Martelella endophytica: one gene and its partner. The protein of the gene in region 2 interacts with the protein of the main gene of each other region in a pairwise test. Links are inferred from orthologs where the notes say so. Each region holds a gene or a part of one and is shown on either strand. Other genes may lie near its edges.

What was found. The genes of interacting proteins can lie anywhere in the genome.
Region 1: the proteins of TM49_RS00590 (region 2) and ccmE interact in binary tests that used the Escherichia coli proteins (3 or more experiments, as listed by UniProt). The link is inferred for Martelella endophytica from one-to-one orthologs.

The regions. Positions count from the first base shown.
Region 1 is NZ_CP010803.1:4,018,365-4,021,411, reverse strand. What follows is about bases 73-3,047. They hold ccmE (cytochrome c maturation protein CcmE), read left to right. Parts: upstream 73-1,324; coding sequence 1,325-1,771; downstream 1,772-3,047. Other genes in these bases: TM49_RS18510 (heme lyase CcmF/NrfE family subunit), read left to right, coding at 1,768-3,047; ccmI (c-type cytochrome biogenesis protein CcmI), read left to right, coding at 195-1,328; TM49_RS18525 (hypothetical protein), read left to right, coding at 73-78. In the rest of the region: more of TM49_RS18525, read left to right, coding at 1-72. UniProt on the Escherichia coli protein: Heme chaperone required for the biogenesis of c-type cytochromes. Transiently binds heme delivered by CcmC and transfers the heme to apo-cytochromes in a process facilitated by CcmF and CcmH.
Region 2 is NZ_CP010803.1:129,235-132,199, forward strand. The notes cover bases 6-2,898. They hold TM49_RS00590 (heme ABC transporter permease), read left to right. Parts: upstream 6-1,013; coding sequence 1,014-1,784; downstream 1,785-2,898. Other genes in these bases: ccmA (heme ABC exporter ATP-binding protein CcmA), read left to right, coding at 6-313; ccmB (heme exporter protein CcmB), read left to right, coding at 316-975; ccmD (heme exporter protein CcmD), read left to right, coding at 1,784-1,948; TM49_RS00600 (DsbE family thiol:disulfide interchange protein), read left to right, coding at 1,945-2,526; TM49_RS00605 (YitT family protein), read right to left, coding at 2,533-2,898. Outside these bases: more of ccmA, read left to right, coding at 1-5; more of TM49_RS00605, read right to left, coding at 2,899-2,965. UniProt on the Escherichia coli protein: Required for the export of heme to the periplasm for the biogenesis of c-type cytochromes.

The DNA.
Region 1 (3,047 bases), 3.9 Mb from region 2 along the record:
TATGTCGGCGGCAGCGAGTATACCGGTCGGGGGGCAGCCTGCCGCGATGCCAGCGGCAATTGGAGTCTCTTGAACTAAGGAACATACTGACGATTGTCAGGCCTTTTGGTCGATCGTCTCATTTTCGCGTGATTTCAGCCGGCTAGGTGATCAATACGGTTGGAAATTGCTGTCCGCTGCAGTACGAAAGTGCCATGTTTTTTGCCGCGATAGCCATTGTTTTGCTGCTGGCTGCCGTTATTGCGGCGGCGCTTCCGCTTTTGCTCGGCATCCGCGGACGTTCTGACGATTCGGCCGCAAGCGGGGAAACCGTCTACCGCGATCAGCTGCGGGAGCTGGAGCGAGAGCGGGCCGAAGGGCTGATCGAGGCGGACACCTACGAGGCGGCACGGGCCGAGGTGGGGCGAAGGCTCCTGGCGGCTGGGTCGGACAAGCACGATGGCAAGCAAAAAAGCGATGCGAGCCGTTCGAAGTGGAGCCTGGTCATCGCCGTTGCAGCCGTGTTCGTGTGTGCGGGTCTTGCCTATCCCTATTTTGGATCGCCGGGCATGTCGGATCAGCCTTTGGCTGCGCGGCTTTCGGCGGACCAACCCGAACTCTCGGTTCTGGTCGCACGAGTCGAGCAGCATCTTGCTTCCAATCCCGATGACGCCCGCGGATGGGATGTCATTGCTCCCGTCTATTTCCGCCAAGGTCGATTTGGCGAAGCCCGCGAGGCCTATGCCAATGCCATACGCTTGACCGGGCCAAGTCCTGACAGGCTCGTGGGGCTTGGCGAGGCCATGGTCCGGCAGTCTTCTGGCATCGTGGCCGATGAGGCGCTGGAGGTGTTTCGACAAGCCGCTGCTGGAGACGGTGGCGACGACCGCGCTTCGTTCTTCGTGGCGCTTGCCGCGGAACAGAGTGGCGATAACGCCGATGCGCTTCGTCAGTTCTCCCAGTTGGCCGCACGATTCCCAGAAGGCGCGCCGATGCGCGACCTGATCAATCAGCACATTTCTGCCAACCGGAACGCTGTCGCAAACGCAGGCGTGGTCGGCAACGGGCCTGACCAACAGACGATCGATGCGGCTGCCTCGCTTTCCGAAAGCGAGCGTGGTGACATGGTTCGCGGAATGGTGAGCGGCCTCGCCGATCGGCTTGCGGCCAACCCTGACGACATAGATGGATGGATGCAGCTCGTCCGGTCCTATGCCGTACTCGGCGATAAAGCGGCCGCTGGCGAAGCGGTCGACCGGGCGACGGCCTTTTTCGGCGAAGGTAGCGAACCGGCCGACAGGCTTGCCGCCCTTGCCTCGGCATTGCAGCTGGAGGCGACAAGCCCATGAAGCGTAAACAGAAACGCCTGGTGGTGATCGGTGTTGGGGTAGGCGTTGTCGCTGCAGCCGTCTTGCTCGTCATGTTTGCCCTGAGTCGCAGCGTCTCCTACTTCTACATGCCGTCCGACCTTGCGACGACGCCGGTGGCGCCGGGCACGCGGATCCGGCTGGGCGGCCTGGTTGAAGAAGGCTCGGTGCGACGCTCTGAAGGGCGGAATGTCGCGTTCGCCGTCACCGATGGCGGCGGTACAGTCGAGGTTCGCTATCAGGGCATCTTGCCCGATCTCTTCCGCGAAGGGCAGGGCGTCGTAACCGAAGGCCGGTTCGGTCCCGACGACAGCGTGTTCCTGGCCGACTCGGTGCTGGCGAAACACGATGAGAACTACATGCCGAAAGAGGTCGCCGACCGGTTGAAGCATGACGGCGTATGGGAGGGGGAAGAAACGCAATGATCGTCGAACTCGGGCTCTTCGCAATGATCCTTGCCTTCGCTGCGGCGCTGGTAACGGCAGTGATACCGTTTCTCGGCGCCCGCCGCGGCAATGTCCAGATGATGGCTGTCGGCACGAGCGGCTCGCTGACGGTGTTCGGACTGGTGGCCTTCTCCTTCGCCGTCCTCATCCGCGCCCATCTGACCTCCGATTTCTCCGTCCGGAACGTCTGGGAGAACTCGCATTCGTTGATGCCGCTGCTCTACAAGTTTACCGGCGTCTGGGGTAATCACGAAGGCTCAATGATGCTGTGGCTGCTGATCCTGACGCTGTTCAGCGCCCTGGTCGCGGCCTTTGGGCGAAATCTACCCGAGGTGCTGCGCGCCAATGTGCTGTCTGTGCAGGCGCTGATTGCGGTCGCCTTTCTGCTCTTCATTCTGCTGACGTCGAACCCTTTCCTCAGATTGTCGCCGGCGCCGGGGGAGGGACGCGAGCTCAATCCCATCCTTCAGGATGTCGGCCTCGCCATCCATCCGCCGCTGCTCTATCTCGGCTATGTCGGCTTCTCCGTCTGTTTCTCCTTTGCCGTTGCCGCCCTTGTGAGCGGGCGTATCGATGCGGCCTGGGCTCGCTGGGTGCGGCCATGGGCTCTGCTTGCCTGGCTGTTCCTCACGGCCGGTATCGCGATGGGCTCCTACTGGGCCTATTACGAACTCGGCTGGGGCGGTTGGTGGTTCTGGGATCCTGTCGAAAACGCCTCCTTCATGCCGTGGCTGGCGGGGACCGCGCTTCTGCATTCGGCGCTTGTTATGGAAAAACGCGAAGCGCTGAAGATATGGACGATCCTGCTCTCGATCCTCACCTTCTCGCTTTCGCTTCTCGGCACCTTCCTGGTTCGCTCCGGTGTCCTCACTTCGGTGCATGCCTTCGCGACCGATCCATCCCGCGGCGTCTTCATTCTTGCAATACTGGCCTTCTTCATCGGCGGCTCGCTGGCACTTTTTGCGTGGCGGGCGCCATTGCTGAAGGCTGGCGGCCTGTTTTCGCCGATCTCGCGCGAGGGCGCTCTTGTTTTCAACAATCTGATCCTGACGGTTTCGGCAGGAACGGTGCTTGTCGGAACACTCTACCCATTGCTGCTTGAAACGCTGACCGGCGACAAGATCTCGGTCGGTCCGCCTTTCTTCAATCTCACCTTCGGCTCGCTCATGGTGCCGCTGCTGCTAGCTGTGCCCTTCGGGCCGATGCTTTCATGGAAGCGCGGCGACCTGAAGGCTGCCGCCGAACGGCTGATCGC
Region 2 (2,965 bases):
TGCTGACGCCGTCGGGCTTGCGGGCGCGCTCGATCTTCCCTTTGGCTATCTTTCCGCCGGCCAGAAGCGACGCCTGGCCTTCGCGCGGCTGCTTGTGGCCCATCGCCCGGTGTGGATGCTCGACGAGCCGACAGCCTCGCTCGATGTCGCATCCAAGGTGCTGATCGAAGATATCGTCAACCGGCATCTGGCCAAAGGCGGCATCGCCATCATCGCCACCCACGAGCCGCTCGCGCTTTCCAACTGCGGAGAGCTCGGCTTTTCCGGCCCTGTCGAGCTTGCCGCCGACCCCTTTCTGCCGGAGGGCGTCTGATCGTGCTGGCGCTTTATCTCAGGGACCTGAAGCTTGCGGTGCGTGCCGGCGGTGGAGCGCTGATCGGGCTTCTGTTCTTCTTCTCCGTCATTGCCGTCATTCCCTTTGCCGTCGGCCCCGACCTTGCACTGCTGTCGCGCATCGGCCCGGCCGTCTTGTGGATCGGAGCGCTGCTTGCAACGCTGATCGGGCTCGACCGGCTGTTTCAGGCCGAGCGGGAGGACGGCTCGCTCGATCTTCTGTTGATTCAGGACATGCCGCTTGTCGTCACCGTGCTGGTAAAGTGTCTCGCGCACTGGACGGCATCGGTGCTGCCCCTCGTGGCGCTGTCTCCTGTCATGGGGCTGATGCTGAATGTCGAGGCGCGGGCGCTCGGCGCAGCGGCGCTGACGCTGCTCGCGGGCTCCCCGGCCATCACCTTTATCGGCGCAGCCGGTGCCGCGATTGCCGTGTCGCTGCCGCGCGGCGGCCTGCTTGTGCCGGTGCTGGTGCTGCCGCTCGCCGTGCCGGTGCTGATCTTCGGTGTCAGCGCCACCTATGCGGCGGTCACCGACCCGCAACCGTTTCTGCCGCCATTTCTGATCCTGGTGGCATTGATGCTGTTTTTTGCGGTCATCGGCCCCCTCGCCGCGGCCGCGGCCTTGCGTCAGGCGGCGGATTGAGCGACATCCTTGGGGCAAGGGAAGAAACCATGAGCACGATGAACGGAACCAGAGGCGGCATGATTTCGGGGCTTGCAAACCCGACACGGTTTCTTGCGCTTGTCGGCCGGGTGGTGCCGGTGCTTGCGGGCATCACGGCCGTGCTCTTCATCATTGGCCTGTGGCTCGCCTTCACCACCGAGGGCGACTACCAGCAGGGCGACACCGTTCGCATCATGTATATCCACGTACCCGCCGCCTGGCTTGCCATGATGTGCTACATGGTGATGGCGGCCGCGGCCCTTGGCACGCTGGTCTGGCGCCATCCGCTGGCAGATGTCGCGCACAAGGCGGCCGCCCCCATCGGCGCTGCCTTCACCTTTCTGGCACTGGTCACCGGCTCGCTCTGGGGCAAGCCGATGTGGGGCGCCTGGTGGGTCTGGGATGCGCGGCTGACCTCGGTACTGGTGCTGTTCCTGATGTATCTCGGCATCATCGCGCTGCATCGCGCCATCGACGAACCCGCCCGCGCCGCCAGGCTTGCCGCGATCCTGATCCTCGTCGGCGTCGTCAACATCCCGATCATCAAGTTTTCCGTCGACTGGTGGAACACGCTACATCAGCCGGCAAGCGTGCTGCGGATCGGCGGCCCCACCATTGACCCGGAATTCCTCTGGCCGCTTCTGGTGATGGCTTTCGCTTATACTTTCGCCTTCTTCACCATGCATTTTGCCGCCATGCGAAACGAGATCCTGAGGCGGCGTGTCTCCGCAATGCGCAAGGTCGCGGCAAGCCGCATCGGTGCCGGCACGGTCGAAAGGGTAAGCTGATGGATCACGCCCCCTTCATTCTCGCCGCATATGGCATAACCGCACTGGTCTTTGCCAGCCTTGTTATCTGGCTCATCGCCGACGGCCGCATCCAGAGGCACAAGCTTGAGGCACTCGAGAAAGCCGGGGTCTCCCGTCGCAGCACCGGACGGCCGCAGGCATGACCACTGACAAGCATGAAGAGACGCCGGCGAATGGCCGCCGCTACGCTTTCGCCGCCATTCCGCTCATCGTCGTCATCGGACTTTTCGGCATCTTCGGCTGGCAGATCCTGTTTGGCCGCGACCCGTCGGAAATCCCCTCCGTGCTGATCGGCAAGCAGGCGCCGCCGATCGACCTTCCCGCGCTTCCCGGCAGCGAACGCCCGGCGCTGACCGATGCCGAGATCGCCGGCAAGCTGACGCTGGTCAACGTCTTCGCCTCGTGGTGCGTGCCGTGCCGGCAGGAGCACCCTTTTCTGCTGGAGCTTTCGAAGAACCCGGCGGTCCATCTGGTCGGCATCAATTACAAGGACAAGTCCGACAACGCCCTTCGCTTTCTTGGCGAACTCGGCAATCCCTATGCCGCGATCGGTGTCGACGCCCGTGGCGCCGAGGCGATCGACTGGGGCGTCTATGGTATTCCCGAGACCTTCCTCGTCTCCCCCGAGGGCACCATCCTCTACAAGAAGATCGGTCCGATCGATGCCGCCTCCTATGCGCGCGAAATCCTGCCGGAGATCAGCCGCGCGGCCGGCCGCTGAAGCAGGCTACATCGCGATATAGCGGTCGCGGCGATGGTTGACGGCGAGGATGAGGTTGATGACGACGGCGCCCGCGATCGAACAGGCAATGATGAAGGGCGAGGCGACGAAGAAGGACAGCACCAGCACCATGCCATCAAGGCCGAGCTGCACATAGCCTGCCTTCCAGCCGAGGCGATCCTGCAGGTAGAGCGCCAGAATGCCGAAGCCGCCGAGGCTGGCGCTGTGGCGGAAGAAGATCAGGAGCGCCGTACCGACCAGCGTTCCGCCGAAAAACCCCGCCGCCAGCGGATGGGTTTCCCCAATGGTCAGAAACTGCGGAACGATGCCGGTCAGCGCCGAGGTCAGCGCGACGGAGACGAAGGTCTTGAGCGTGAAGGCGAGGCCGAGCCGGCGCCAGGCGAAATAATAGAACGGCAGGTTGACGAGAAAGAAGGCA